DNA from 3 places in the Planococcus rifietoensis genome. Region 3 is predicted to be linked to each of the others. Evidence: riboswitches for the same ligand, from Rfam matches in the RefSeq annotation. Region 3 holds a riboswitch; each other region holds the start of a gene.

Region 1 (10,093 bases), 850 kb from region 3:
GGATTGTGTCATTTCCCGACATTTCGATTCCAATGATGCTTTTGACACCAAACGGATGATGGACGGCTTTCTTGCCGTCAAACTCATCGTCGATGATACCGTATTCAGTGAAGATCGCATGACTGAAATCTTTGCGTTCACTATAAAAGAAAAGAAATTCGATTTTATCTTTGAAATTAAACGGTTTATACGCCGTTTTCGCTGTCTTTACCATAGCCGGAATATTCATTGCCGGCTCTCCATCCATCAATTCAATATAGCGGATCCCTTGTTCCGTAGTTTTCAATGGTTTAACTCCTTCTCTGTATGTCCATCTTTCGCCATTTTTCAAGTCATTCCCATTCTCATCTCGTTAGCCTTATTATAAGAAAAACCTTTTTAAAAACACAAGCAAGAGCTTTTTCCCTTTATGCGCACGCGATAAACATTTCCGTAGCCAAGCCGCATTATGGCCGCCCGTTAAATTCTCTGGAATGCTTCATATGCCTAACTGTACCACCCATCGGGGACAAAATATAATTCTCCAGTCCCTCAACCCATCATTTAACTGCTTCAAGCCATTTTTTCTTGTTTCAGCTTCCTAAGCACTGCCGCATGCTTATATCCTGTAAAATTACATAATAATCAGTTAAATCCAGCCGTGTCAGCATGCGTCTTATTTTTTGAAATTAAATGAAAGCGCTTCAGAAACTGCGCCACTTGAAGTTTTTGACCGGCAACTATAATGATCAAAAAGGAGAGATTTTTTATGACAGCAACAACTAAAGGTTTAGAAGGTGTAGTCGCAACACAATCGGCGATCAGTTCGATCATCGATGATACCCTTACATACGTCGGCTACAATATCGACGATCTAGCGGACAACGCCAGCTTCGAAGAAGTAATCTACCTCTTGTGGCACCAGCGTTTGCCGAAGGCAGACGAACTCGCGGAGCTGAAACAGCAGCTCGCGGACAACATGGCGGTACCGCAAGCGGTGCTCGACCACTTCAAGACATACGACATCAAGCACGTCCATCCAATGGCGGCACTGCGCACAGCGGTCTCCATGCTCGGCCTCTTCGACGAAGAAGCGGAAGTGATGGAAGATGCGGCGAACTACCGCAAAGCGATCAAAATCCAGGCGAAGATCTCGACGCTCGTGACGGCCTTCGGCCGCATCCGCGCCGGCAAAGAACCGATCCAACCGAAAACGGATTACAGCTTCGCAGCGAACTTCCTGTACATGCTGTCTGGCGAAGAGCCAAAAGACATCGAAGTCGAAGCGTTCAATAAAGCGCTTGTGCTTCACGCAGACCACGAACTGAACGCTTCGACGTTCACGGCGCGTGTCGCAGTCGCTACTTTGTCGGATGTCTATTCCGGCGTGACAGCAGCGATCGGCGCTTTGAAAGGCCCGCTTCATGGCGGCGCCAACGAGCAAGTGATGAAGATGCTCACAGAAATCGGATCGGTCGACAACGTCGAGCCGGTCATCAAAGAAAAACTGGCGAACAAAGAGAAAATCATGGGCTTCGGCCACCGTGTCTACCAAAAAGGCGACCCGCGTGCGAAGCATTTGTGCGAAATGTCGCAAAAGCTCACTGAGCTTCGCGGCGAATCGAAATGGTATGACATGTCCGTGAAAATCGAAGAATTGGTAACGAGCGAAAAACCGCTTCCGCCAAACGTCGATTTCTACTCGGCTTCGGTCTATCACTCGTTGAACATCGAGCATGATTTGTTCACGCCGATCTTCGCGGTCTCCCGTGCGTCGGGCTGGCTTGCGCACATCCTGGAGCAATACTCGAACAACCGCCTGATCCGCCCGCGTGCGGAATACATCGGGCCTGGCATGCAAACTTACGTGTCGGTTGAAGAACGTTAAATCGATCAGCATAAGCTTGAGCCTCCCCTTCGATTGGGTGTATGGCTCAAGCTTTTCTATTTGCCCGGCTAGCCCCCTTTGGTTGTTTCAAGGATTTCATTGTGGCTATAATAACAGGAAAGACATACCAAAACATCGATAATAGGAGGCACGCCCATGAATCATACAGAGAGCGGCTGGAAACTGCACAATAGTTATGCAGGCCTGCCCAAAACCTTATATGCCCCAATGGAAGCCAACCCGGTCCCGTCACCTGAACTCGTTATCGCGAACCGAGCATTGGCAAAATCACTTGGCCTGGACCCGCAACAGCTAGACAGCCCTGAATCCCTGCAAATGTTTGCAGGCAATCAATTTCCTGAAGGCAGCTTCCCGCTCGCCCAAGCCTATGCCGGCCATCAATTCGGCCAATTTACGATGCTCGGCGACGGCCGTGCCATCTTAATCGGCGAACAGCAAACACCGGATGGCGAGATTTTCGATGTCCAATTAAAAGGCGCCGGCATCACGCCTTTTTCCAGAAGCGGAGACGGCCGCGCGGCACTCGGGCCCATGTTGCGGGAATACATGATCAGCGAAAGCATGCATGCGCTCGGGATTCCAACGAGCAGAAGCCTTGCAGTCGTATTGACAGGAGAAAAGATTCAGCGCTACTTTGCAGAGCCTGGAGCGATCCTGACGCGTGTGGCTTCAAGCCATATCCGTGTCGGCACTTTTCAATTCGCAGCGAAATACCGTTCGACTGAAGATTTGAAAGCTTTAGCGGATTATACGATCAAACGGCATTTCCCAGACATCACCGGGCCAGACCGCTATATCGAATTATTCCGCCAGACAGCGCAGCGGCAAGCTTCACTCATCGCGAAATGGCAGCTCGCCGGTTTTGTCCACGGCGTTATGAATACGGACAATATGGCGATCAGCGGCGAAACGATCGACTACGGCCCATGCGCTTTTCTGGACCGCTTCGACGAATCCGCGGTCTTCAGCTCGATCGATGCTGGCGGCCGTTATGCTTATCGTAACCAGCCGCTCATCGGCGGATGGAATTTAGCGCGTTTTGCAGAGTCCCTGTTTCCTCTTTTAAATGAGATTCCGGAAAAACAGGCTTTGTCTTCTCTCCAAGGAGCGCTTGAGGAATATATAAGTTCAGAAAAACGATTGTATTTATCAGGCATGCGCGAAAAATTGGGCTTGTTTACCGAAGCGCCAGGAGATGAACAATTAATCGATGACTTGCTGGCATTGATGCAGGAAAAGCAAGCGGATTATACTAATACATTCCGTTTCTTGACTTTCGAAGCAGTGGAAGAGCCCCAACTGGCAAACGACCCGGCTTTTAAAGACTGGCATAGCCGCTATAAAGCCCGCCAACAGCAAGAAGGCCGTTCAGCACAAGAAATCCTGGAATTGATGAAAAACCGAAATCCAGCTGTCATCCCGCGCAACCACCGCGTGGAAGCAGCATTGGGAGCAGCGGCGCAAGGCGATTATGAAGTGATGGAAAAGCTTTTGGATATCCTTCGAAATCCATATGCCCATTCCGAAGAGCAGCTGCCCTATACAGCCCCTCCACCGCCTTCAACGCCTCCATACCAGACTTATTGCGGAACATGAACCAAAAAATCCCCTGCCTCTTCATCGGCAGGGGGTTTTCTCTATTGCGCTTGGCTGGTTGATCACTGTCCGTCTGTGACTTCAGTGACACTGACCATTTTGACTTCGTTCATCTTGAATTGGTAATACGTATCGTTGTCGCCGATAAATTCGCGGAAATCATCCGCATCCAAACCGCTGACTGCTTGTTTCGGGGTATCGGCTTCGACGGTGTTGACCGCTTCGACGCCTGCGCCGAAATGATAAACGACACGGAATTTTTTTGTTGATGCCATAATAAATGGATTCCTCCTCAAATGCTTGTCTGCTTTAGGTTTACCCGATTTTTCAGGGAGTATTCACCTCTGCCGTCATTTTCTCATTGTCGATGAAAATAGTAGAATTCCTTTACTTGGAAAAGTATTTGGCTTAGACTTTAGCCATCGGGCAAACCCGACACGTAAAACCACATACCGTTTTTCTGCACTGGGGGTGCATGTTTTGCTGAGATGAGAGCTTTCGCTCCGATCCCTTATGACTCGATCAGGTTAGGACCTGCGTGAGGAAGTGCGGTGACTTTCCGACATGACGACGAAATACGGAATAGTGGCTGCATCTTCACGGATGTGGCTTTTTTGTGCATATTTTTAGGAGGGATTCTAAATGGAACCAACTTCATGCGGCACCAGCCCGATCGTCGGATTTCGCTTTTCCTTGCATCCGATGAGCGGCAATTTCATCAGCATCATCAAAAGCGCGTTAAAGGACACCGACACGTCCAATGTGTGGATGCAAACCGATGATGTCTCCACCGTCATTCGGGGCAAACAACAGCATGTCTTTAATGTCGCGAAGGCTCTCGCTCTTCATGCGGCGAAGACGAAGGAACATATCGCCCTGTCCGGCACCTTTTCAGCTGGATGTCCTGGAGATACCGCAGGTAATGCGTATTTGGAGGCGCCGGATGAACCGGCAAATCAAGACGACAGTAAGCAATACGTTTCATCGCAATTCGCGCTTTACCCGATGAACAATCCCGATTATATGGAAGTTATCTACCGCGAAGTGGAACGTGCAAAAGAGTTTGGGGTATGGAACGATTCCATGCATTACGCTAGCGGCATCCACGGGGATATTCATGAAGTCTTTTCTTTTTACGAAACGAGCTTTTCCAGCGCGCGCTCCACTAAATACCCCCATCTCGTGATGACCGTATCCATGAGCATCAACAGCCCTTCACATAAAACAGGCGCTGAAGATTTTTCTTAAAGAATAAATTACCTCGTGACCCTAGATTTTGGTCTAAAAAAACATCCCCGCAGTTGGATCGTTCACTGCAGGGATGTTTTTTGGTTTACATAATATTATTATCAACCTGTTTTCAGCTGTCGATTTTACCGTAAGTGATTTCGTCCTCATCCTGGACATCAACGCCGTTTTTCACGTGGACAATCGTCCGTAAAATCAACTTGGCATTCACGTTCTCCAGCACCCACCGCTCATCTGGGACAATCTCGAATTGCTGCATGACGGTGTTCTTCGATTTCACGGATCCCGCAAATTCCAAGCTCTGCTTGGCAACTGGCGTTTCATAAAAATCGAAATCGCTGTCTTCCCGGTAATCTTCCACTAAACGAATCACTTGCAGTTCGATATAATCGATTTCCTGATCGCCGCTTCCACCGTCTAAATAGACGGTCCCATTTAATGTTTCGCCTTCTTCAAGATGCGGCCTTTCTACTACTGTGTCCACTTTGACCGAACCGATGCCGATCGAAGATAAAAAGTCTTTGAATTTCATAAAAATCTATACCCCCAAAATTTGATAATTCTCCATACCACTTTCCTGCATCCTGTAAACAGAAAGCTTAAAGCTCGGTGTAGTCGTATTGATTATCCAAGTTTGTCTCATAGCGGTTATAACGCCGCTTGAACAGCTTGTATAGATGGCTGACGATGACCCGCAGCAACGCATACATCGGAATCCCCAAAATGACTCCGACGACGCCAAACAAGGAGCCTGCCGTCAACAGGACGAAAATGATCGTGACAGGGTGGATATACATCGTCTTGCCCATTACTTGCGGCGAGATCAAATTGCCTTCCACCAACTGCACGACGGTCCACACAATCGCCAGTTTCACCAGCATGAACGGCGAAGTGACGAGTGCGATGATCGCAGCGGGCGTAATCGCTATAGCTGGACCGATATAAGGAACGATGCTTGTCACCATTGCCAGCGCGCCGAGCAGCAGTGCATAATCCATACCGATGATTAAAAAGCCGATGTAAACCATGACGCCAATACAGAAGGCGACGATGAGCTGGCCCTGGATATATGCCCCCAATTGCTTGTCTGCGTCCTTTAACACTTCTCTTGTATCATCCCGAAATCTTGGCGGCAGCAATTTCAGGAAATAGCCTGGAAGCTTGTCGCCGTCTTTCAATAGATAAAACAGGATGAACGGCACGATGACAATCGACAGGATGACGCCCGTAATGGTCGAAATCCAGCTGGTGACGCGAGCGATGATGCCCGTCACTGTCGCTTGTAGTGTATCCGCAATGCTGGTCGGCAAGGTGGCAATCAATGCTTCGATGTTGAAGCTCGAATCCCGGTAATAATCACCAACAAAGGAATTGCGCAAGAATTGGTCGATATTATTCAATAAGCGCATGAAATAATCCGGAAATTCTTCGATCAAGTTCTGAAACTGATCCCTTAAAAAGGGGAAAACAAGGACGCTCAACAACGTCAAGAGCCCGATGCCCCCGAGGAAGATAATGAGAATCCCCCAAATTCTCGGGATCTTGAACCGTTCCAGCAACCGCAGCACCGGACGCAGCAAGTAATACAAAATAAGCGCCAGGACGACCGGCAAGACAACCGTTTTCATGAATACATTGAGCGGATTGAAGATAAATGATACTTCCCTGAAGATGAACACGACAAGCCCGATCAAGATCAAAATCAATAATGTAAAAAACGTATTCCTCCCGCCCAGGAAGCGAATATAGTTGGTAGCGAAAAACGGCGGTCTATTGTCATCTGGCGGCATGGCGATCCCCTTCTTTATATAGGCTTCTACCTGTAGTTTACCATATTATCTGAAAAATTAGTTGAGTGGCTGAGACAAAAATTCTTCCAGCGCACGGCGGTTTTGCTCTATATCGATTTCAAGAACCGAACCCGCTTGCGGATAATTCGCATAGCTGTAGCCGCCTTCCACTGGGATCGTCAAGCGTTCGATTTCCCCGCTGCCGCCGGTTCCGAGCTGTGTCGCCAATTTGATTTGGTCGACCAACGGCATATCGGTTTGCACATAGCCTTGTGCCGCTCCAGCTAGCTTTGGCAGTTTCGGGATCGACGACACGCTGATCAACTCATCTTTCAATGCGGCGATCACTTGCTGCTGACGGCGCACACGGCCGAAGTCGCCTTCATTATCCGAACGGAAGCGCGCGTAGCCGAGCAATTCCTGGCCGTTCAAATTCTGGACGCCGGGAGACAGGGTCACGCCGATTTTCTCGGACATTTCTTTTTCAACATCGATTTCCACACCACTCGGCGCTGCGATATCGACCAGCGTTTCAAAGCTCTTAAAGTCGACCAGCGCATAATTGTGGATTTCGACGCCGAACATTTCACGCAAGGTCGACGCCAATAAATCGACGCCTCCTAAATAATAAGCTGTGTTCAATTTATAGGATTGATAACCTGGAATATCTGCATAAATATCGCGCATGAACGATGTGATCTTCACTTCATTATTTTCACGGTCATGCGTCACCATCATCATTGTATCCGTACGGGATTGTTCTTCCCCGCGCGAATCCACCCCGAGCACGAGAATATTCTGGTACCCGCTATTGTCTGCATCACCCGCAAATGGTTCCGGTTCAATTTCAGTTTCACCGGCTATATTTTGGCCTTGTTGATATTGGATGAAAAAGTAAACTCCGGCACCGAGCAATAAAATGATCAATAATAAGAAAAGTTTGCCTCTCGGGCGGAATCGTCTGCGCTTTCTGGTCTGTCTCGTTTCGTATTGTTCTTCCATGATGATTACATTCCTTTCTGAGCTGTACAATTTGTTTAGACGCATATTAATAGAGAGAGGTTTCCCTCCTCAACACGTTTTTATTGTCTGCGCTTTACCGGAGTGGTAAAATTCTTCTTATTCTCAGGCGCGCTACTCGACCTCAATGGAGACGTCCAACCGGCTTGCCGATGCGATGGACAACTTCTTAAGGAAGCGAAGACAGCGGCCTATATCATAGAAGGAGGCAATCCGATGTTAGAAAAAGCAACATTCGCTGGCGGCTGTTTTTGGTGCATGGTCAAGCCATTCGACCAATTCGATGGCATTGAATCCGTCGTTTCCGGATATACTGGCGGCCATTTGGCGAATCCCTCATATGAACAAGTGAAAAGCGGCCATTCCGGCCACCTGGAAGCGGTTGAAATCACGTTCGATCCAGCTGTCTTCCCATACGAGCAATTATTGGATATCTTCTGGCAGCAAATCGACCCAACCGATAATGATGGCCAGTTCCAGGACCGCGGAGCTTCCTATCGCCCTGCCATCTTTGTCCACAATGATGAGCAGCGGCAATTGGCGATTGCTTCCAGAAAACAACTTGACGAGAGCGGCCGCTTCAATAAACCGGTCATCACTGAAATCCAGGATGCCGAGCCTTTCTATCCTGCCGAAGAGTACCATCAGGATTTCTACTTGAAAAATCCAGATCATTACGCACAAGACCGCGCCGAATCCGGGCGCGATGAATTTTTAACTAGTGCGTGGAAGAAAGCCGACGCTTGATGCGCCGGCTTTTTCTATTGCTGAAAATCTCCGTAAAAAGATTCCTTAAGCGGTCGATCTCCGCATAAGTGTTCACTGGAATGTTTTTATTGACAGATTATTCACTTAGTTTAAAATCAGGATACGCGGGTTTTTCCGTAAAATTGCGCTAAACAGGAGGCATTATCATGCAATGGCTCAGTACATTGGACATTTTTTTCGTACAATTGATCCTTTTTCCGCCGTTTGTCATCCTACTTGGCGTCGCAGCGGCGCTGTTGGCAAGTCGGATTTTCATCGGTCCCCTCGTCACGCTCATCTCATCGCTCGAACTGAATTATTGGTATTTTTCCACTTTACTTCCAGAGGCGGATATTCCGCCAATGATGGTGGTTTCATGGGCAATCCTGTTTCCGCTTCTATCGCTTTATTTTTCGTGGATGGCCGTTGAGCCACCTGCGAAACGGCGCCATCAAGCTTTTCGGTTGAGCAAATAAGCAAAAAGAATCATCAACAAAACGAATGCCAAGAACATCCATAAAGTAATATCGTGGTTGCCTGTTTGGTCATAGACGACTCCGATGATAAACGGCATGAATGCCGAAATCAAGTACCCGCCGGATTGCGTCATTGCAGCCCAGCTATTCGCTTCGTCAGCAGAATCTGTCGCATCGAGCGGCAATAGTAAAGCAATCGGAAACAAGCCGCCGAGCGCCACACCAATCAAAGCGGCGGCCGGCCATACTGCCCAAGCCCCTGCAAACATCAATAACAGGATTCCGGCAGTGCCGAATGCGAGCACAGCCAATACCCATAAAAAGCGGTTCGGATAACGGCTGAACAGCAATGGAATGGAAATATTGCAGACAATCTGCACCGCCGTCATGACGGTGACGACCGCTCCTGCCGACAGCACGCTTAAGCCCTTGTCGATCGCAATGGGCGCGAGCCATGTCAGCATCGAGAAAAAGAAAGCCGATTGAAAGCCAAAGAACAAAAGCATATACCAAGCCTTTACATTTTTCCACGGGCTTCCGCTAATCGGCAATGGATCATCCGGCAGTTGTTCTGACTTTGCGCTCGCTTCAGGCATTCTCAACCATACGATAAGTGCGGCGAGTGCCAAGCCTGACCAAACCGCAAGCCCTGCTGGCCATCCAGAAGCCGCATAGACAACGCTCGTCAATCCTGCGGCAAGTGTCGCACCGAGTCCCATTCCGAACGAATAAACACCGATCAATGAAGCCGTCCGGGTCGGGAAATCCCGTTTGATCATCGCAGACAACATCGGCCCGATGATGGCAATCGCGATGCCGATGAAAAACGAACTGAGCAATAAATTGAAATAACTCGGCCAAAAGCCGCGTCCTAAAGTAAACACGCCGATGACCGCCAGCAAAAAGCCGATGGAACGCTTCAAGCCGAAGCGACGGTTGAAAACGATCGCAAACGGCGCGAATAGCCCCATGCATAGGACGGGTACTGCGGTCAATAAACTGACTTGCCCGTTGGTCAGTACAAGATCCGTTCGAATCGGTTCGAGCATCGGCCCGATCGAAGAGATGGCCGGACGCAAATTGAGCGCCACTAGTAGAATGGCAAAGATAACGGCAGTCAATGCTGATTTTGTTTGAATTTCCCTCATATTTTCTCTCTCCTTATCCCTCAGCACCAAACTTGTGTTCCTGCCGCTCCGTCCCTTAAAATAAGACTGGAAAGGCGGGTTGCTGGATGAAGCTCATAAATTGGAGCTATGCAAAACGATACAATATTAAAGCCACTTTTGATGAATTTCCGCACGTTGTCGTGCTGTTCCGTCAAATTG
Region 2 (10,093 bases), 230 kb from region 3:
GCACCCGGCAGCATGTTAAGGGTATTGAAGACGGCACTGTTATTCCCAACTACCGCCCCTTCATACTCAAAGAGGTCTGGTTCCTCTGCCGCCAGCAGCGGGCTGCATGCGCCCATAATGAACAATACAGCAGCTAACAGCATGGCCGCAATAAGTATTTTCCTCAATTCAAGCTCTCCTCTAAGAAAGGTTTTTATGCACTGGCTCCCTTATTTTAAAATTCGATACGTTCGATTTTTGCGCCAGTCGATTCGACGCCTTTCATGTATTTGATGCGTTTCTGAACAGCGGTTTCGTTCACTTGCTCATCCGCATGGTATGAAGAACGAACCATCGGGCCGGCCTCGCAATGCTTGAAACCTTTGGCCAATGCGATTTCCTTCAATTCCTGGAATTCATCGGGGTGGTAATAACGGACGACATCCAAATGCTTCAATGTCGGCTGCAAATATTGTCCGATCGTCATGATGTCGACTTTGTGCGCCAATAAATCATCCATCGCTTCGATAATCTCTTCTCTCGTTTCACCAAGTCCGACCATGATGCTCGACTTCGTCGGGACATGCGGCGCGATTTCCTTGACCCGCAATAGCAATTCCAGCGAACGGTCGTAGGTAGCTCTTGCACGGACGCGCTTTGTCAGGCGGCGCACCGTTTCGATATTGTGGTTGAAAATATCCGGCTCGCTGCTCATTAACATATGCAGGCTTTCGTAATCGCCTTTCATATCGGACGGCAAGATTTCAACAGTGGTTTCCGGCATTTTCCGGTGAATGGCACGGACAGTTTCCGCAAAAACTGCAGCTCCGCCGTCTTTCAAATCATCACGGGCGACCGCTGTGACAACGACATGCTTCAAGTTCATGATCTCCGTCGATTCCGCTACACGCTCCGGCTCGCCCCAATCCAGTTCGTTCGGCAACCCAGTCTTGACGGCGCAGAACCGGCACGCTCTTGTACACGTATCCCCCAGGATCATGAAAGTCGCGGTGCGGCGTTCGCTCCAGCATTCATGGATGTTCGGGCATCTGGCTTCCTCACATACCGTGTTCAAATTTTTCTCCCGCATTAGTTTCTTCAGATCGTTATAAGTTTCATTGGTGTTTAGTTTCACTTTCAGCCATTCGGGTTTACGTTCACGCTGCTTTGCTTTTGTCATCGCATAAGTTCCCCTTTCTCTTCTCGTCGGTGGTTCCATTCTTCGCTCGCGTATTTGGCTTCGAGCACGCGCACGTCTTCCAATAGTTCAGCTGGTGGTTCGAATTTTTCCAGGCGGATGCCAAGCCCGGTTTCGAATCCAGACTTGAATGCCTGTTGCACTTCTTCCATGCTTGCCGGTTCCCCAATCAGCTCGTTGATCGCGACGGCGCGTGTGCGGAAAGCTTGTCGCGCCCTTTCCTTCACCGCTTCGCTCGGGTACACGAACAATTCGAACAACCGATTTTCATCCAGCTGCAGCGGAATCGAGCCGTGCTGCAAAATGATGCCTTGTTTTCTTGTCTGTGCGCTGCCGGCCGCTTTTCGACCCTCAACAGTCAGTTCATGCCAAGACGGTTCTTCAAAGCATACCGCTGAAGATTCTTTCGAAGGCTTCTTCTCCGCAGCTAGTTGTGCTTGAATCCCTAAATTGCGGTAACCTTCAAGCAAGCCTAGGGAAATGACCAAATACGCTTCTTTAACTGATTTCGGCATGGATGGATGATGTTCCGGAATCACTACGCTATAAGTCAATTCCTGATCGTGGAGTACGGCTTTTCCGCCGGTCTGCCTCCTGACCAGGGGGATGCCCATTTGCGCAGCTCGTTCAAGATCGATGCTGCCATTCAGTTTCTGGAAAAATCCCACTGAAATACCGGCTGGCGACCATCCATAAAATCGGAGCACAGGCTTCATACCCGTTTTGCGCTGCCAGTTCATCAATGCTTCGTCCATTGCCATATTGTATGCCGGCGTGCAAAGCCCCGACTCCATATAGCCCCATGTTTCCTCCAAAATGTCTCAACTCCTCTCAGCTTATGCATGACCCTAAAGCCCATAAAAAAACACCGCTTTCCCATGGGGAAGCGGTGTATGCAGACAAAAGGAAGCATACGTACCACTTCCCTACGCTGGCATGGTCCAGATCAGGTTCAAGGGGTCCAAGCATTCGCTCGTCTCAGCCAGTCAATTCCGGCTCCCCCAGTGGTCAGCTATGTATAGTTCTTCTCGAGCTTATCATTTCTTTTAAGAAATCTCAATATACTAAATAGTATTTTCTTTATATTTTTATCCAATTTATTCAAAAATATCCAAAAAAAGCTTTCCTTATGCGTTTTGCTGATAGGGAAAGCTTTATTATTAAATAATCGTCTTGCCGTTCTGTGCCAAAGCAAAGTGGATGCTGTGTTGAAGTGTACGGAAGCATTCATAGCCAGAGAGGTCTACGCCCGCTTCTGTAATCGTCATGCTGGTGTGCGGCGAAATGCCGGCCAGCACCGTTTTCGTGCCGATCAAATTCGCGGCAGACCCTAATTTTTCGATTAGCATCGCCGCATGCTGGTTGAAGCTTTCATTCAGCCCGGTCAAATCGAGGAGCAAGTAACGCGCTTTGTATTTCGGCAAATTCTCAAGCGTTTTGGTCAATAACTCTTCGGCACGCGCTTCATCATAGCGTCCGAGAAGCGGAACGACTACAATATCTTCGAGCACTGGAATAAGCGGCGAAGAAATTTCCCGGATCATGTCATGGAGATCCGCTGTCTTTTCATCCACCAGCTGTTCGAGTTCACGGATTTTCTCCGATTCTTTGCGGCGTGCCAGCGCATGGATGTTCTTGTCAATCGTCTCGTCTGACGGGAAATAGCGAATCAGGCATTCGTCATGCCCTTCGATCTGCGAGTGGACTACTTCATACCATATGCTGCGGTCCAGAAGCGAGCTGAAGATCCCTGCATAATGGGCCGGCAAAAAACTGCCGCCGGTCTTTTTTCCCTGTGCCAGATTAATCTGGTATTCCCAGCTATTTTTCAGCGTCACTTCCAAGGTGCCTGCTTCCACATCCAGGTTATGGATAGCAGCCACTCCCCAACCGGCCGATGCGTATGTATTGGTAATGAGGTCGGATGCTTTCATCACCGAAACCCCGCCCATCCCGTGGAAATAATCCCCGACTACCTGGCCTTGGCGAAACCCTGTCGACTCCAAAACGACAGCTGCCGCTTCTTCTCCAGAAATTTCCTCGATGGAATCAAAGAACATTTTCATTGCAGTGGAAGTCCAAAACAGTACAGAATTTTGGCCTTCGAACAGGAAGCGCCCTTGCGAGAGGTCCCATTCAAAATCCAGGCCGCCCACGTTCACCTTTGTTTGTTGAGTCATTGTATAGCCATCCTCCTTATTTAGCCCTATTAAATAATCATACGCCAGCCCGGTATCACCAGCAAGTTCTAATGTTTTAAAGCACTCCAATTAAGGAATAGATAGACAAGAACGCTAAAGGAGAGGTGCTAACGATGGCAGAAAAAGACCGTTTCAACGAAAAGGAACGAAAAACAAGCGACGGAGCTCCAATGGATAATCCTGAGCAAGTGAAAACAGATAAAGAAACCATGACCGAAATGCACGAAGAAGAAATGAACGTGGATTCCATCCCTTTGGAAGACTTGAAGCAGGATATGAAAGACGAAAAGAATCCCCGTGGCACAAAAGACGATTCAGCAAGCGAGGAAAAACATCCAGAATGATTTCTTCTGTGGGCTTCTTGCCCGCAGTTTTTCTGACGGACGATATTACCGCAAAGGAGAGATTTGAATGGCACAAGAAGAACTGAAACAGCAAGCATTGAAAATCTTGGAAGACAGCATGATCGGGACTTTGGCAACGATCAAAGACGATAAACCGCATTCACGTTATATGACGTTTTTCAATGACGAGTTTACTTTATATACGGCTACAAGCAAGCAAACGCAGAAAGTCGACGAACTCGAGAAAAACCCGAATGCCCACATCCTGCTCGGCTACGAAGGAGAAGGCGTCGGCGATAGCTTCCTTGAAATTGAAGGGCAAATGTCGCTGCGCGATGACCGCGAAATGATCGACAAAGTATGGAATGAGCACTTGACCGGCTGGTTTGACGGCCCTGAAGACCCGAACTTGATCATCTTGGCAATAACGCCGACGCGTGTTCGTTTGATGAACCGCAAAGGCAAAGATCCCCAAACAATCGAATTATAAAAAAAGCCTCCGATAGCGGAGGCTTTTTTACGTGCGCAATAAATCACGTAATCCTTCTTTATTGAATAGAAGATCTTGCAAATTGTATTCATCCAATACCGACAGATATGCGTGCAGCGCCTTGCCGAGGACGCCGCGCAGCCCGCAGATCGGGGAAATCGGGCACATATTGGTCTCCGGGTTAAAACATTCCACCAAGTGGAAATCTTCTTCCATCTTACGGACAACCTTGCCGACATTAATGTTCTCTGGACGGTCCGCCAATCGAATTCCGCCTCCCCTGCCCCTGACCGTTTCAATGAATCCTGCTTTGCCAAGTTCGAACGTCACTTTCATCAAATGATTTTTGGATATATGATAAGCATCGGAAATTTCCTGTATGGTTGTCAGTTTGCCGTCTTCTTTTGTTCCCAAATAGATGAGTACGCGCAATGAATAATCCGTATACATCGTCAATCTCATTGGTTTCACCTTCCCTGCACGTTTATTATACGCGCCGACATAATTTCTGGAAAGGAAACACATCTGTAGAATCGGGGCTTTTTTAGGCATGTATTCCATGTGTGACTTTTCTGTGAAATGAAATGTGTCTAAATTTTAAAGATGTATTTTAAATATATCTTTAAAATTTCTTTCGGTTTATAGTGGGATTATAGAAAACAAAAGGAGAGATTGACTATGTTATCCGAACAAACAAGAACCATCGTCAAATCCACTGCCCCTGTATTAGCTGAACACGGAAAAACCATCACCACCGTTTTTTACAGCAATATGTTTGAAGCGCATCCGGAACTCTTAAATATTTTTAACCAAGCCAACCAAAAACAAGGCCGCCAGCAAACGGCCCTTGCCAATACGGTATATGCCGCTGCTGTGCACATCGATAATCTCGAAGCAATCCTTCCAGCAGTCGTGCAGATCGCCAATAAACACGTCAGTCTTGGCGTTAAAGCTGAACATTACCCAATCGTCGGGGAATATTTGCTGAAAGCGATCAAAGAAGTGCTTGGCGACGCCGCGACAGATGACGTCATCAACGCTTGGGCAGAAGCATACGGCGTAATTGCCGATGTTTTCATCAGCATCGAAAACGGCATGTACGAAAAATCCGAAACCCAGGAAAACGGCTGGAGCTTCTTCAAAGACTTCACCATTGCACGCAAAGTGAAAGAAAGTGAAAACATCACTTCCTTCTATTTAAAACCAGCTGATGGCAAGAATGTGCCGAGCTACGAAGCGGGTCAATACATCACGGTCCGCCTCGCAATCCCTGGAGAAGAGTTCCTTTTCAACCGTCAATACAGCTTGTCCCAAGCATCACGTCCGGATGAGTTCCGCATTTCCGTCAAACGTGAAGCTGACAATGACCCGAACGGCATGGTGTCTGTTTATTTGCATGAACACATGAACGAAGGCGACCGCATCGAAGTCAGCGCACCTGCCGGCGAATTCGTGCTCGACACAAAACGTGATACGCCTGTCGCTTTCGTCAGCGGCGGCGTGGGCATCACCCCGATGATGAGCATGTTCGAAACAGTAGCCACACAAACACCGGAACGCCCGGTTTCCTTCCTTCACGCAGCGCGTAACGAAACTTTGCATGCCTTCGACAAAGACGTCCAAAAATACGCCGCGGCGATGGACAATGCCAAATACAAAACTTTGTATTCCGATGAACCGCAAGGCTATATCACGCGCGACATCTTAGAAGACATGGTCGATGCAAGCGGCGAAGTTTATGTTTGCGGGCCAGTTCCTTTCATGGAGAAAATGATCAGCGAATTGCGCGCACTCGGCATGTCCGATGAGCAAATCCATTATGAATTCTTCGGCCCTGCCGTCGCCCTGCAGTCCGTCTAAACAGTAAAAGCCGCTTTCCTGAATCGGGAAGCGGCTTTTTTGATGCTTGGCAGGCCCACCCACTTCCGGTAGCATGGAGAAAAAGGGGGAATCGAGATGCACTTGCCTATGGCTGCCAAACAAGCACTTCAAATGCAATCCGTCATCGTCGACCGTAGTCCTGCCCATCCCTTTTCTTCCAATCCCGAAGTATTGATTGAAGAGTTAAAGGATTGGTGCGGGACGCAAAACAACGGAGTCGCGGTTTCTTATTTTTTTCGCCAAATTGCCTTGTTCGTGACAGCCCAATTCAGCTTAATCCACCAACACGGCGGCTATTTCGAGACGCCGCCAGAAAAACTGCGCTTTGGCCGGATGCAGAATTACGGCTTGCCGCTCATGTCATTTCACGTCGAGTCAGCTGACTTCGTTGAAATAGCTGCTGGACAAAGAAGCGAGGCTTTCCATTATGTATTGATCGGGCAAACAAGCGCACTGCTTGAGCAATTGCGCCGCCATGCAAAAATCTCACCGATCACGTGCTGGGAAAATGTGCTCGGTTCACTTGTTTGGTATTACGCTACCCTTCAACAGCAACACCCGCGAATCGCCGCTGAAGATATCGATTGGTTGATGGATGACCAGAATTGGGAACCGCTGCGCAAATCCCAGTGGCGAAATTTCATCGGCACCACGCAGCTTGAACGGGCAGTTTCCGGGCCGATGCGGAAAACCTGCTGCTTGTATAAAGAATTGCCAGTATTCGGCACCTGCACGTTCTGTCCTCAGCCCAATTAAAAAAGCTCCGGTTAGCCCCGGAGCTTTTTGTTATTTCTCGAATACTTCGTGCAAAATCTTATCTGCACTGTTATTGATCAGGTTTTTGTGGATGCAGCTATTTGGCTTTTTGTGGAGCACTTTCGAAAATGACTGGGCATGTTCAGCTTCTCCGATGACGTGGATTTCTTCCCAGCGCCGCTCTTTTTTCAGCTTCTCGATTTTCGAGCCCATGTCTTTATAAAAGCGGTCCAAGTTTTCTTTCAAGCGATGGTCCAGTTCGTCGGTCGGGCTTCCGCCGCCGCTGCCTCCGATAACTGGGCTGTTTCCACCGGCAGCACCGCCGCCAGTAGAGCCGGCACCGCTGCGCCCTTGGATGCGCCCTGAGCTTCTAACGCCTTTTTGTTCAGTCCATACTTCCAGGCCTGCGTCGAATTCATAATAGACTTCTTCATTGACGATGCCGACAGAAGTATCCAGCACACGGATGCCTTTAAAGCTCGGCAGGACCACGCCTGCATATGGGTACGCTTTGTAGATATAGCGCAATTGGTCAAGCGCTGGTTTATTTTCCCATTGGAAATCGGTTTTGACAGAAATCTGCAAATGCTTCACCCAAAACAAATCGTTTTGAGTCGATGCAAAAATAACGACACCCTTCTGGAGGTCGCCTTGATTATCCGTTATTTCCTTTTCGACTTTCTTGCGCAATTCCTTGTAGGCTTTCAACTCTTTTTCATCTTTTGAGGCGGTTAAGTATTCGTCGAGGCGCTTCAGCCCATTCTTCAGCTGGATTTTCCAGGCCCCGTTCTGCGCTTCACGGTCTGCTGGATTCGTATTGAGATAGACACTCAGCACACAGCGGTCCTCACATTCGAATTGTTTCAGTTCTTGGATTTCGTCGTATAATGTCATTCACCCATCATCCTCCTTTAATCCTTACTTGTTATCTGAATACCCCAACCGCCCCTGCTTAAACGGCAGCCAGCTTTTTCTTTTTCAATATTCTAACGTTTAAATTTTCCAGACTGTGGTAAACACTAATTAGCAACAAAAAATGACGAGGAGTGAATTATACATGGAAAACGTTGATAAAAAAGTAGAAGAAAAATTGAGCAATACGGATAGTAAAAAGAAAGAACAAATTTTGGCCGAATTCTCGACTTTCATCGATTATTTAGGCGATAAAGTAGCGATGGGCGAGAAAATGGGCTTAAGCGAAGAGCGCATCGCGCAGCTAGCATCCAAAGTAGCTGACTACCTAGCGAAAAAAGAAGATCCGAAAAATAGCGAAGAGTATCTATTGCAGCGCTTGTGGCAAGTAGGCGACAAAGAAGAGCAGCACATGCTTGCACATATGCTAGTGAAATTGGCAAAAGAACAAAACTGACCATGCAAAAAGCCTGAGCTTAACCGCTCAGGCTTTTTTATGTCCAGTTATACACTGGCAACCGCTCTTTTTTCATATAAATGGAACATCCACAGGTAAACGAATCCGCTCAACACCGCAAACGTACCAAGGATGATAAAGGTCCAACCGAAACCGAACCAGGCGGTCATCGGGATCGAAATCGGCGCAATCATCCGCCCGATCGTATAGCGCAGGCTTGCCGCAGCGAAATACTGACCGCGCATCGACTCCGGCGCCAGTTTGGAAATGAAGCTTTGCTGCAGCCCGACAATCATCAATTCAGCGAATGTGAAAACCCCCATCGCCACAAAGAACATCCAAAACCACGAAGTCATCGGGAAAATCGCCATCGATAAGCCGAACAACATGGCCGAGAAGAAAAATACCCATTTCTCCGGGAATTTGGTCATCCACCGCGTAATGACTACTGTCAGAAGTGCCACAATCAAGCCGTTTTGCGCCAGTAAGATGCCAAAAGAAGTTTCTCCGGTCACGGACCACTCACGCCCCAGAAAATCGAGAATCGTTTGGCGGTCGATTGTCTCTTTCAAATAGACCGGAATGACAAGATCCAATTGCATGAAGGTCTGCGCCCCCATGACACCTGCTACGACAAACAGCAAAAAGACCCGGTCCTTCAAAATGATGCCGTAATCTTTTACCTGTGTCAGCACTGCGCCTCTCCAGCCAGTTGCATTTCCCTCTTTCCATTTATCCATCACTGCAGCCGATAAGGTCTCCTCTGTGTAAAGGCGCAGCAATAGTCCAAGCAGCATCGAAATGACGGCAACTGCCAACAGCAATTCGAAACGGTAAGAGAAAAACAACACCGCGCCGAACAAAGGGCCGATAACGACGGCAATATTCAACGTTGTATAAAACACCGCGAATACATCGCTCCGGTATTTTTCCGGAATGACGTCTGCAATCATCGCCTGGCTCGCCGGCCAGTACAAGGAGCCGCACATGCCGGCCAAAGTGAACGCTACAAAGCTGAGCTCAGGAGAACTGAGCCACGGCGAGTTTGCCATAGCGAACAGTAAGAACGCAAAACCCTGCGCCACAGCAGCGGACACGAGCATACGCTTGCGTCCGAAACGGTCAGCAAAATAGCCGCCAAACAAATTGGCAGCCACGGAAAACATTTGGGAGACGATCAATAAGAGGCCCGCCATCCCTTTCCCGAATTCTTCTGCAAAATAAATCGCTAGAAATGGGAACACCATCCAAAAACTTGTATTCATAAAAAACTCGCCCACTAGCCTGACTTTCAGGCTGCGGTTCCAATCCCTGATCTTCATCTATACTGCCTCGCTTCTGCGTCTGTCTTTCTTATGCCAGTTCGAGCAATTGATATTGCAGGCAAATTTCCAATAGAAACTCTTTATGCTCTTTGGCAAACTGGATGCCGACTTTCTCGTCATCCAAATCCGTAATCCGCCCATTCCCGAAGACGCGGTGGCGTATATTCGCACCCACCCGCAATTCCTCTACAGAACGGACCGCATCGGGATTGTCCGGCACTGTAATTTTTGCTTTCGGGGCTTTCGGCGCTGATTGTTTAACGATTCCCGCGCGCTTCATTTTCGGCAAGGCGATGCGCCGCACTTCTTCCACGAAGCGCGATTCCTTGTCGTAGCTGAGCAATTCCAGGTGGCGTTTTGCACGTGTCATGCCAACATAGAACAAGCGCCTTGCTTCCTCCAGCAACGCAGGATCGTCGGCGTCTTCTTCTGTTGGCACAATCCCTTCCACCAAATCAATCAAATAAACCCGGTCAAACTCCAAGCCTTTTGAGCTATGCAACGTGGACAATGTCAACATATCATCGGTCTTTTCAGTTTTCGCCTGCTT
Region 3 (10,093 bases):
CATTCCTCGCGTTGGCTATCTGTCTTTCTCTATCTTTACCCTTAACGCGCTTTTGTTATTCGCTGCTGCTTTATTTGGCAAGCAGGAGATTCTTTCACTTCTCGAGAATGATTAAAAGACAGGAGGAGTTTAAGTGAATATAGACATACTGAAACAAAACCGCTCGAGCTGGAACACGGTCGCCGACCATTTTAACGGCGTCGATGCGCTGCCTGGCTACGGGCCATTCACGCAAAGCGAGAACGAATTGCGGTTACTCGATTCAATTGAAGGCAAAAACGTGCTCGATATCGGCTGCGGCAGCGGCCATTCCTTGCTTTACGTGAACAAACAAGGCGCTAAAGATATGTGGGGCGTCGATTTATCCGATAAGCAAATCGAACGGGCAACAGAGATGTTAAATGGTTTGGATGCACAGCTCTATTGCGCTGCGATGGAAGAAGATATTGGCCTCCCGGAAGCCTATTTCGATATTGTCTATTCGATTTATGCGATTGGCTGGACAGTGGATCTCGACCAGACGTTCAGATTGATCTATTCGTATTTAAAGCCTGGCGGGTCGTTCGTTTTCAGTTGGGACCATCCGCTTTATGTGCATTTAAAAAGCGAAGATGGGCTTGTTTCACTGAACGGATCTTACCAGGATGAAGGCAGCGTGCATTATGCCAATTTTAAAGGCGAAGATGCCCCGATGACCATACCGAAGCGCAAGTTCAGCACGTATTTGAACGCCTTGGTGAAAGCCGGATTTTCCATCGAGCAAGTCGTCGAACCGGATGTGCCGCATGACTTGAAGGATGCAGAGCCGGTAGTGTCTGATCGTTATTACTCGCTCTATAAAGCGCAGAAATTCCCGACGAGCTTTATTATCAAGGCAAGGAAATAAAAAAGACCGTGTCTGCGCTTTCGCGTAAACACGGTCTTTTATAATGATTCTTTCGTTAGCGGATCCGCCCCATCACTACGGTATCGTAATAGTTTCCATCCGCTAAGCGCTTGTCCATTTTCAATATGCCTTCTACTCTAAAGCCACAATTTTTATACAGTTCAATCGCTTTTTCATTTTTTTCAAGTACTTTTAAATTCATCTTCTTGATTTCTTGTGCATCCGCCCAGTGGATCGATGACTCCAAGAGCTTGCGGCCGATACGATAGCCCCAATACTTCTTGAGCACCCCGACGCCAAACTCCACTTGATGCTCAGTCCGCCTCAGTGCGTTTCCTTCACATCTGGAAAACCCGGCGAGCTGTCCGTCCACTTCGGCCACCAAAAATAAATTCCGGCCGCTTGTCGCATCTTCTTCGATGAGACGTATGAAGGCCGCTGCATCCAAATAAGCTTCTCCCCGCTTGCGGTCCATATTTTCCGTCTCACCGTCGATCTGCAAACGGACTTTCTCCAATTGCGCTGCGTCTTGGATCTCCGCACTTCGAATGCAATAATCCAAGCCTTTCACTTGAAACAGCTGCTTCGCTAATTGCATCTCATCTTCCCCTGACCTGTTGGAATCGGTTATTTAAATTGCGCCGTCATATCCTCAGTGAACTGAAGTTTCTTTTTCTGTCTCATTTGATAATAAACGATCGTCAATAAGACAATCAATTCCGAAAGCGGAATCGCAAGCCACGCGCCCGTTACGCCGAAAAACACGGGCAAGATGCTCAGCAAAATCAACAGCACGACAATTTCACGCGCTGCGGTGATCCATGTCGCCATACGGATTTCGCCCGTTGATTGATAATAAGTCATCATGACGAAATTGGTGCCCATGAACAGATAGGCAATAAAGAACAGTTGGATGCCGGAAGTCGCGAGATTCATCACGGCGTCTGGGAAATCGCCGAAAACGCTGGCGATGGTGGCGGCAAAGAATTGCCCGAAGATAAAGAACAGCAAGCCTGCCACAAACGCCGTGCCGATCGCCAATTGCAGCGTCTTCTTGATCTTCGCCTGGTCTTTCGCCCCGCTGTAATAACTGACCAGCGGCTGAATGGCCGAACCCATCCCAAGGAATGCGAGCAGCATAACGCTGTGAACATAATTGAGAATCGCAAATGCGGCAACGCCTTCTGTTCCTGCCAGGCGTTCAAAGACATTATTATGCGAAATCGTGAACACCGACATGCCGACTTCCGCTAAGAAACTTGGAAAGCCGATGACGAGAATCAACAGCAGCAATTTTCGGTTCGGCTTGAACCGGACAAAGCGCAATTGATTGTCTTTTTTAAAGAAATGCGTGCACAAGACGAGCATGCCGACAAATGCAGCGAGCAAAGTCGCAGCGGCCGCGCCTTTGACGCCGAAATCTAATACGAACAAGAACACGTAATTCAAGCCGATGTTCAGAAGAGAAGTCGTGATAAGCGACACCATCGCCAAGTTCGGGCTGCCGTCATTACGCACCATGATGCTGAGGGCATTTTCCATCGTGAAGACGAAGCCGAATAACAGCATCAAGTATAAGTAATCGGAGACGTATGGATAGGTTTCCGCGTTCGCCCCAAGCAAATAAGCGAGTTCTGTGCGAAACGGAAATGCCAATAGCCCAATGAGGAGCGTCACCGCAAAAATTGACGCCATCGCGTGCGAAAAGACGACGCGTGCTTCCGTTGTCCGCTTCGCCCCCATGAGAGCAGAAAACCTCGTGGCGCCGCCGATGCCGATCCAGAGCGACATCGCGACGAATAAGGTATAGACCGGTGCCGCAATCCCGACACCACCCAGTGCGACCGGCCCGAGACGGTTGCCGACCATGATGCCATCTGCGACGATATTGATTGCCATCAGCAGCATGCCGATAGTCGAGGGTACTAAATAACGGATGAATGCCTTGCCGACCGATTCGTTATCGAGACGGTGAATAGATTGTTGTGCCATATTGTATTGCCTCCTAGCTTTCTAAAACACTGAAAACTATATTTGTTTTTTTAGTTTTTTTAGACCGAAGAAATACTGGCTTTGGTTAGCCAGCATTTTTTCTATTCGTTTTTGACGAACCCGTCCAATAATAATTCACTCATCGTTTCAACAGCTTCCTTGATGGAAATGCTTTGTTCCGAGAAGAACTGCTGATCCAAGGAAATATTGACGACGTTCAAAATCATTTTCATTAACAGATCGATGTTTTGTTGTTTGATCAGGCCAGTTTCCATGCCTTCTTCAAGCAATTGCTTCAAGTCATCCCACTGGTTCATTTCCCGATCGACACGCTGCCATTGCTCTGGGTAATAACGCTTCAACTGCTCCAATACGCGCAAATCGAAAAAGTCATTATGGTTCGGAATCATGACAATCAATCGGTGGATCTTTTCCTGCAAGTCGAGGGTTTCGTCTTCTCGGATGATGCGGGCCCGCTGTTCGTACTCTGAAAAGGCCTGGTCGATGATCGTTTCCAGAATTTCCAGCTTGGATGAGAAGTTCTCATACAAGGTGCGCTTGCTGATGCCCAGCCGTTTAGCCAAATCATCCATCGTAAATTTGATGCCGTTGTTTCTCGTTTCTTCGATAAACGCCTGTATAATCCGATTTTTCACAGCTGAACCCCCTTCGTTAAAACTAATAATACTATAATAGTTTTCTTAGTTCAAGTAGAAGGATTTGATGACGTAAATAAGGATCGGCTTTATGAGCCAATCCTTATCAGAGTGTTGAAGAAATTTATTAATCAGTTATAAATTAAAAGGGGAACATCTTTTCGACATTAAAGAATCAATGACCTATCTGAGTATTTGGAGAAGCGTTCGCTCGTAAACCCTTCTGCTCAATAATGCTGCGCATTACTTTCGCAAAGATAAGGTCTCCCGTAGGTCGACCTTATCTTTCCTGTGGATCAGCGAGACGACCGAGACCCCGCAAGGCGCAAAGCGACTGAGGAGGCTTGGGCGCGAGCCCACGGAAAGCGAGCGATAAGCTTCGGAAAATGCGGTTTTCTAACTCTTTCTTTTACGCCAATAATTTACTGCTTTTCGTTTTCTCCAAACGGTACACTAACACCACGCCAAGCACCGCACCGCTGATGCTCGATACGAGAAATGGCGGCATGAAGAACAAGGCGCCGACTTCGGTTCCCATCAGGACACGTGCGTATGGCACCGCGACTAGTGAGGCGATGATGCCGGTTCCGAGGATTTCACCGACTGCCGCAAAACCGATCCGTCCGCTGTAGCGATAAAAGACACCAGCAAGCAAGGCACCGATCATGCCTCCGGGAAAAGCGAGCAGCGAGCCGGTCCCCGTTAAAACGCGAACCGCACCGGTCAATAAGGCGATGACGACTGCAGGCCCTGGCCCGAAGACGACAGCTGCGATGACATTGATGGCATGCTGTACCGGATAGGCGCGGGCGATGCCGGCTGGGAACCAGACGAACGCGGATCCGGCGACGGCGAGTGCGACGAACATCGCCATGAGTACGAGTTTTTTTGTATTCATCCGACACGCCTCCCCGGAATCGATTGTTTAAACCGTTCGATTTGTCCCGCGACATCTTGTGCCCCTGCAATAGAGGAAATAACGGCGATGCCCGAAACGCCTGCCCGCCAGACCATTTCGGCGTTGCCCGGTTCGATGCCTCCGATGCCAATGACCGGTACGTGCGGATATTGGGTTTTCACTTTAATGATTTCAGCAACACCCGCCGGCGGTTTCGCATCGCTTTTTGTGCGTGTGCCAAATACCGGTCCCATGCCGAGATACGTGGCGCCGCACGTCAGCGCTTCATTCGCTTCTTTGACTGAATGTACCGAAACGCCAAGAGCCATCGACGCGCCGATTTGTTTTCTCACTTGTCCGCAGTCCATATCGTCCTGGCCGATATGGATGCCGTCCGCTTCGATCGTGCAAGCCAGTTCGACATCGTCATTGATGAAGATCGGAACACCGTATTCACGGCATAGGCCCTTGCACTCTGCGGCGAACTCTGCAAGCGCATCGCCCGTCAATGCCCCGCGCCCTTTTTCGCGCAGCTGAAAATGGGTGATGCCGCCTTGAAGCGCTTCTTCGAGCAACGCGAGCGGCTCTTTAGTACCGGCGTTTGTCGTACCCATTAGAAAATAAATCGCTGGATTCCCGAACAAGATGAACCACTTCCTTTTCGATAGATTCTTTGTACGCCGCATGGTGTGTCGGACCGTGGCCATGCCCGATGTGAAGCGGATACGCGAGTGCTGCCTGGATGAATTCCTTGGCGGTGAACAAGGCTTCTTCGACTGAATTGCCTTTGCCGAGTTCAGCTGTCAATGCCGCTGAAAACGTACAGCCCGTACCATGGGTCTGTTGCGTTTGGAGACGCTCCGAACGCAGCAAGATCACCGTGCCTTGCTGATCTAGATAAAAGTCTTCCGCAACGTCAGGGTCAGTGCTATGGCCGCCTTTGATGACTACCGCTTCGGCACCGAGCGATAAAATCGCTTCCGCCGCATTTCTGCGTGAGGCATCGTCTGTGATTTCTATGCCACTCAATACTTCCGCTTCCGGGATGTTCGGCGTGATGATGGCAGCGAGCGGGACGAGCAAGGTTTTAATTGCTTCGACCGCTTCTTGCTGCAACAAGGAAGCGCCCCCTTTTGCGATCATGACAGGGTCGATGACGAGCCTGTCCCAGCCGTAGCGTTTGATGCCTTGCGCCGTTTCTTCGATGATGCCGGCGTCAAACAGCATGCCGGTCTTGAGCGCACGGATATCGAAGTCGGTTCCGATCGCATCGAGTTGTTGTTTGACCGCTTGCCGGTCCATCGGGTAAATACCGTGAACGCCCTGCGTGTTTTGGGCGGTCACCGCCGTTATCGCCGAACAGCCAAAAGTGCCAAGTTCCTGGAACGTTTTCAAATCCGCCTGTATCCCCGCTCCGCCGCCTGAATCAGATCCGGCGATCGTCAATACTTGCGCTTTAGCGTCCATAAAGTGCTGCCTCCTGTCGTTTGGATAGTTCGTCCAAAAAGGCCATCTGGAAAGTTCCCGGATTCAAGGCGATTTTCGAGGCACGGCTTCCTGCATTCGCATACATCTGCAAACCATAAGCAAGCGCATCTATCGGGGTAGATTCTTCGTCCGTCAAAAAGGCGGCAAGCACCGCACTGAGCAAACAACCCATCCCCGTGACCGACGCCATCAACGGGTCTCCGCCTGTGATGTGCTCGGTCCGGTCACCATCTGTCACTAAATCGCTTGTGCCTGTTACCGCGACAATTGTTTGGTATTCATCCACCACTTGTTTAGCGATAGCTTCCAAATCGCCTTGTCCTTCTCCGGCATCGACACCGCGCGCTTGCCAGTCCGCTCCTGCAATGGCCGCGAGTTCACCTGCATTGCAGCGGAGTAGCGTGATATCGAGTTCCGTCAGCAATCGCTTCACGGCCTGCAAGCGATAAGCTGTGGCCCCGGCACCGACCGGATCCAACACAATCGGTATACCTTTTTTCATTGCGGCGCGTCCCGCAATGAGCATGCTTTCAAAAGAGCGCTCCGTGATCGTGCCAATATTGAGCGATAAGGCATCGGCGTGTCCTGTGAGTTCCGCGACTTCCTGTTGTTCATCGCCCATGACCGGCGAGACGCCGAGCGCGAGCAAGCCATTTGCCTGAAAGTTCGAGACGACGTGATTGGTGATGCAATGAATCAAGGGTTTTCGTGCGCGCAATTCTCTAAGCATGGCGGACACTCTCCTTTTTCGCGGGCAGCTCCCAAGTTTCCATCGTCCACGCTTGCTGCCAGAACTGCCATTCATAATAACTGCTTCTCATAAAGCGCTTTTTCAATTCCTTGCGCCGCTCTTCTGGCAAGCCATCCGCTAAGCAGTCCATTCGTTCGATTTGTTCATTCACCAGTTCCCCGAACCATTCGGAACCGTATGTGCCGATCCATTTTTGGAAAATCGGTTCTTCCGGTGTTGCCGTCTTCAAACGTTCGCCAATTTCGTAATAAAGCCAATAACACGGAAGCAAGGCCGCGAGTACATCTGCCAAGTCGCCTTCTGCGGAGCGGTACATATGCGAAACATAAGCATAGGCGTGGGGAGACGGTTCAAATAGCTTCCAATCTTCCTCACTTACTCCAAGCAATTCCATAAACGATTCATGGAGCGCGAGTTCCGCGGCACAGGTCTGTTCTGCGTGATGCGCAAATGATTGCGTCGTTTTCAAATCTTTCGCTTTCACTGCCCCCAGTGACTGCACTTTTGCGAAATGGGTCAGGTAATAAGCGTCTTGCATGACGTAGAATTTGAAGACATCGAGCGGCAAATCGCCTTTCGCGATGCCTTTTACAAACGGGTGTTCAAAACTGGCGTCCCATAAATCTGCGCATTCCAACCGGACTTCTTTACAAAATGTCATGTGGCTCTCTCCTTTTTTGGGCAAAATAAAACACCGCTTCCCAGGTAAGGAAGCGGCGATAAAGGTCAGCTGAAGAAATTGGAGAAAGGCTCACAATTCGCCCACTTCCCTACGCTGGTATAATCCAGATCAGGTTCAAAGGGTCCGGACTCTTGTCCGTCTCAGCCAACATGGCTCCCCTAGTGGAATAGCGATATTTTTTTATTGTCGGCAATAGAATACCATAGCTGGCTTGCGAATTCAAAACTTTTTGAATTTGGAATAGCAAGAGTCTAATTGTTTAATTAGAATTAGCTTGCCCGGTTCGTCTGCCAGCTATCCGCAGCCCGCTTGGGGTTGGCCTCCCGCAATAAGCCAAGAAGATCACTTGTCTTATTGCTTCGGCTCACCCTTAAGCGCGTGGCTGCTTTTAGATTTGGTTGAATTGGATTGAGAACATGGGACTGGGTTCGTATATGTCATCCACTTTGGTTCATTCGCATAGCGCGGCTAGCTAGTCGTAGGAAAATAGCTAGAGTTTTGGTGTTTAGTTTTGATGGTATTCACTGCAGTTTCTGCTGGTTCTTCGCAGCCACGCTTGGGGTTGAGCTTTCACAATGAGCCAATTAATTGGCGAAAGGCAGTTGAGCCGCTTCATTTGCGACGCATCTGCTTTTGCAGATGTGGGAGCAAAGTTATACGTTGATTTCCCAATCTAGTGGAGTATGCGAAGTTTATCATTTTCCGGCTTCGCTTCACCCTTAAGCGCGTGGCTGCTTTTAGATTTCGCTGGATTGGCAAGAGAACAAGTGAATAAGTTTATAAATGTCATTCGCTTTAATTCATTTACTTAGCTGGGCTAGCTAATGGAATCAAGATAGCTGTAATTTTGATGTTTACTTGGAATAGTACTTATCAATTCTGGTTCTAGTTATCCGCAGCACGCTTGGGGTTGGCCTCCCGCAATAAGCCAAGAAGGTCACTTGTCTTATTGCTTCGGCTCACCCTTAAGCGCGTGGCTGCTTTTAGAGTTCATTGAAATTTAAAATGTGTAAGCAAGTGGCTGTGCAATTTTCATCTACTTTGGTTCGATTGCTTAATTGGAATGGCGAGGTCTAGCTTGTGTATAGGCAAAGGCTTCAGTCAGAGTCAAGATTTGTCCGGTTCAAGACTTCCTTAAAGTATTGCTGCATTTCCCCTTCACCTTGGAATGCCGCCGGCAATAAACGGCTAACTTCATGGCACAGTTCCCTGTATGCGTGATTGCTTTTTCTATTAGGCTTGCTGTCGATGTGCATTAGCTGGATGATTTTATCTTCAGGTTTTAGGCTGCGGGCTTTTCCGATCATTCTTTCTCCGATCCTGTATATATCCGAACCGTATTCTCCGCAAATTTCAAGAGCGGACAAATCGAAGTAGTCCGGAAATAAAGAAATCATGTAGCCATAACTCGATAGAAAGTCTGGCTCTTCAGGGAACGTTATTTGACCGAAATGAGCCAGTTCCGAAAATAACTTTCCGCATTCATCGATTCCAATTGCGTCCAACCCATTATCACCAAGTACATCTGCTTCTACGGTTACATACCAGCAAAGAAAGCCTAATCGGTTGGCCACTTTCAAATCTTCGGGATTCTTTTCCCATTCAATGACCATCAACGTCAACGCTTCTATGTACTTCTCCTGTGCTTCCAGCGCATCGATTACATCCCAGCGATAATCCATCAGTTTTCCTCTTTTCATTTAAAACGGCGTCATTGCAGGCCTTTTTTGAGTTTGAATCTCTTTTAAACATCCGCGTTGCCATTTAGATCTTTTTTCAATGAAAAGCAACTTGGCCTTTTGCCAAGCTGCTTTTTTAAATAGCAGACCCAGTCTTTCTTGCCAAAATCAAGCGGTTAATTCCCACATTCTTCCTATCTCATCGCCGGGTAACGCAGGCGGATGAGACGGTAAAGGTTTTGGACGACGGCTTTTCCTACAGCGTAAGTTGGGATGACCAAGATCATGCCGATAAGTCCAGCTAGGTTGCCTCCGATATACAACAGGAAAATGATGGTTACCGGATGCACCGATAGTTTCTTGCCCATGATATTGGGCGAGATGAGATTACTTTCGACTTGCTGGATGATAATAATGGCGATCAGCACCCATAAGCCGAGAATCGGTTCCTGGAAAAAAGCTACGACAATGGCCGGAACGGCTCCAATAATCGGGCCGACAAACGGGATGACGTTTGTGAATGTCGCGACCAATGCCAAGATGATGGCATAATCTACGCCGAGTATCAGGTACGTGATATAGCTCAGCCCCCCGACGAATAAACTGACCGTCGCCTGTCCTTGAATATAGGCACTGAGGTTTTCGTCCATATCATGAAGGATTTTGGCGCCTTCTGCCCGCGAATCCTGCGGCAACAACTTAAGGAAGCTGGCCGGCAATTTGTCGCCGTCTTTCAATAAAAAGAATAGGACAAACGGCACGACGACCAGTGAAGTCAAGGCGCTGACGAGCACACCGGTAAAACTCAGGATATTCGAACCGATGCCTGTCAGTGCGTTCCGGAAATTCGCGGCTATAGCGTCCGGATTCAAGCCAGGCAGAAAATCCTGTTCTTGAATATAGCTCCACCATTGACTCGACAAGGCCCTGTTCGATTGATTTTGAACTTCTCTCACGATCGACGGAAAGTTTTCGATCAAGGATTGGATCTGCCTGAAAATCAGCGGGCCAATCCATAAGGAAAAGCCGACGAGCAGCGCCAGGAACACAACGAAAATCAC

The links. Region 3 has a riboswitch for thiamine pyrophosphate ahead of tenA (thiaminase II). Riboswitches for the same ligand answer to the same signal wherever they lie in the genome.
Region 1: it holds a riboswitch for thiamine pyrophosphate, as region 3 does, so the genes downstream of both, AUC31_RS07345 (YkoF family thiamine/hydroxymethylpyrimidine-binding protein) here and tenA (thiaminase II) in region 3, are expected to answer to the same signal.
Region 2: it holds a riboswitch for thiamine pyrophosphate, as region 3 does, so the genes downstream of both, AUC31_RS12675 (lipoate--protein ligase family protein) here and tenA (thiaminase II) in region 3, are expected to answer to the same signal.

Annotation. Positions count from the first base shown of each region.
Region 1 covers NZ_CP013659.2:1,488,843-1,498,935, forward strand. The annotation lists gene AUC31_RS07325 (hypothetical protein) at 1-286, opposite strand, end outside; gene citZ (citrate synthase) at 749-1,867, shown strand; gene AUC31_RS07335 (protein adenylyltransferase SelO) at 2,024-3,484, shown strand; gene AUC31_RS07340 (hypothetical protein) at 3,547-3,759, opposite strand; TPP riboswitch at 3,942-4,046, shown strand; gene AUC31_RS07345 (YkoF family thiamine/hydroxymethylpyrimidine-binding protein) at 4,127-4,732, shown strand; gene AUC31_RS07350 (sporulation protein) at 4,845-5,264, opposite strand; gene AUC31_RS07355 (AI-2E family transporter) at 5,332-6,522, opposite strand; gene AUC31_RS07360 (LCP family protein) at 6,580-7,524, opposite strand; gene msrA (peptide-methionine (S)-S-oxide reductase MsrA) at 7,759-8,289, shown strand; gene AUC31_RS07370 (hypothetical protein) at 8,457-8,765, shown strand; gene AUC31_RS07375 (MFS transporter) at 8,741-9,913, opposite strand; gene AUC31_RS07380 (hypothetical protein) at 10,000-10,093, shown strand, end outside.
Region 2 covers NZ_CP013659.2:2,567,369-2,577,461, forward strand. The annotation lists gene AUC31_RS12665 (DUF4825 domain-containing protein) at 1-167, opposite strand, end outside; gene lipA (lipoyl synthase) at 215-1,159, opposite strand; gene AUC31_RS12675 (lipoate--protein ligase family protein) at 1,156-1,995, opposite strand; TPP riboswitch at 2,084-2,190, opposite strand; gene AUC31_RS12680 (STAS domain-containing protein) at 2,338-3,357, opposite strand; gene AUC31_RS12685 (hypothetical protein) at 3,492-3,722, shown strand; gene AUC31_RS12690 (pyridoxamine 5'-phosphate oxidase family protein) at 3,790-4,212, shown strand; gene AUC31_RS12695 (RrF2 family transcriptional regulator) at 4,240-4,674, opposite strand; gene hmpA (NO-inducible flavohemoprotein) at 4,891-6,072, shown strand; gene AUC31_RS12705 (IucA/IucC family C-terminal-domain containing protein) at 6,169-6,849, shown strand; gene AUC31_RS12710 (VLRF1 family aeRF1-type release factor) at 6,880-7,743, opposite strand; gene AUC31_RS12715 (DUF3243 domain-containing protein) at 7,907-8,218, shown strand; gene AUC31_RS12720 (MDR family MFS transporter) at 8,266-9,540, opposite strand; gene AUC31_RS12725 (ATP-dependent helicase) at 9,572-10,093, opposite strand, start outside.
Region 3 covers NZ_CP013659.2:2,337,693-2,347,785, forward strand. The annotation lists gene AUC31_RS11685 (class I SAM-dependent methyltransferase) at 134-886, shown strand; gene AUC31_RS11690 (GNAT family N-acetyltransferase) at 942-1,484, opposite strand; gene AUC31_RS11695 (MATE family efflux transporter) at 1,514-2,878, opposite strand; gene AUC31_RS11700 (TetR/AcrR family transcriptional regulator) at 2,980-3,534, opposite strand; gene thiW (energy coupling factor transporter S component ThiW) at 3,944-4,432, opposite strand; gene thiE (thiamine phosphate synthase) at 4,429-5,076, opposite strand; gene thiD (bifunctional hydroxymethylpyrimidine kinase/phosphomethylpyrimidine kinase) at 5,021-5,899, opposite strand; gene thiM (hydroxyethylthiazole kinase) at 5,889-6,650, opposite strand; gene tenA (thiaminase II) at 6,643-7,332, opposite strand; TPP riboswitch at 7,422-7,523, opposite strand; gene AUC31_RS11730 (hypothetical protein) at 8,451-9,035, opposite strand; gene AUC31_RS11735 (AI-2E family transporter) at 9,227-10,093, opposite strand, start outside.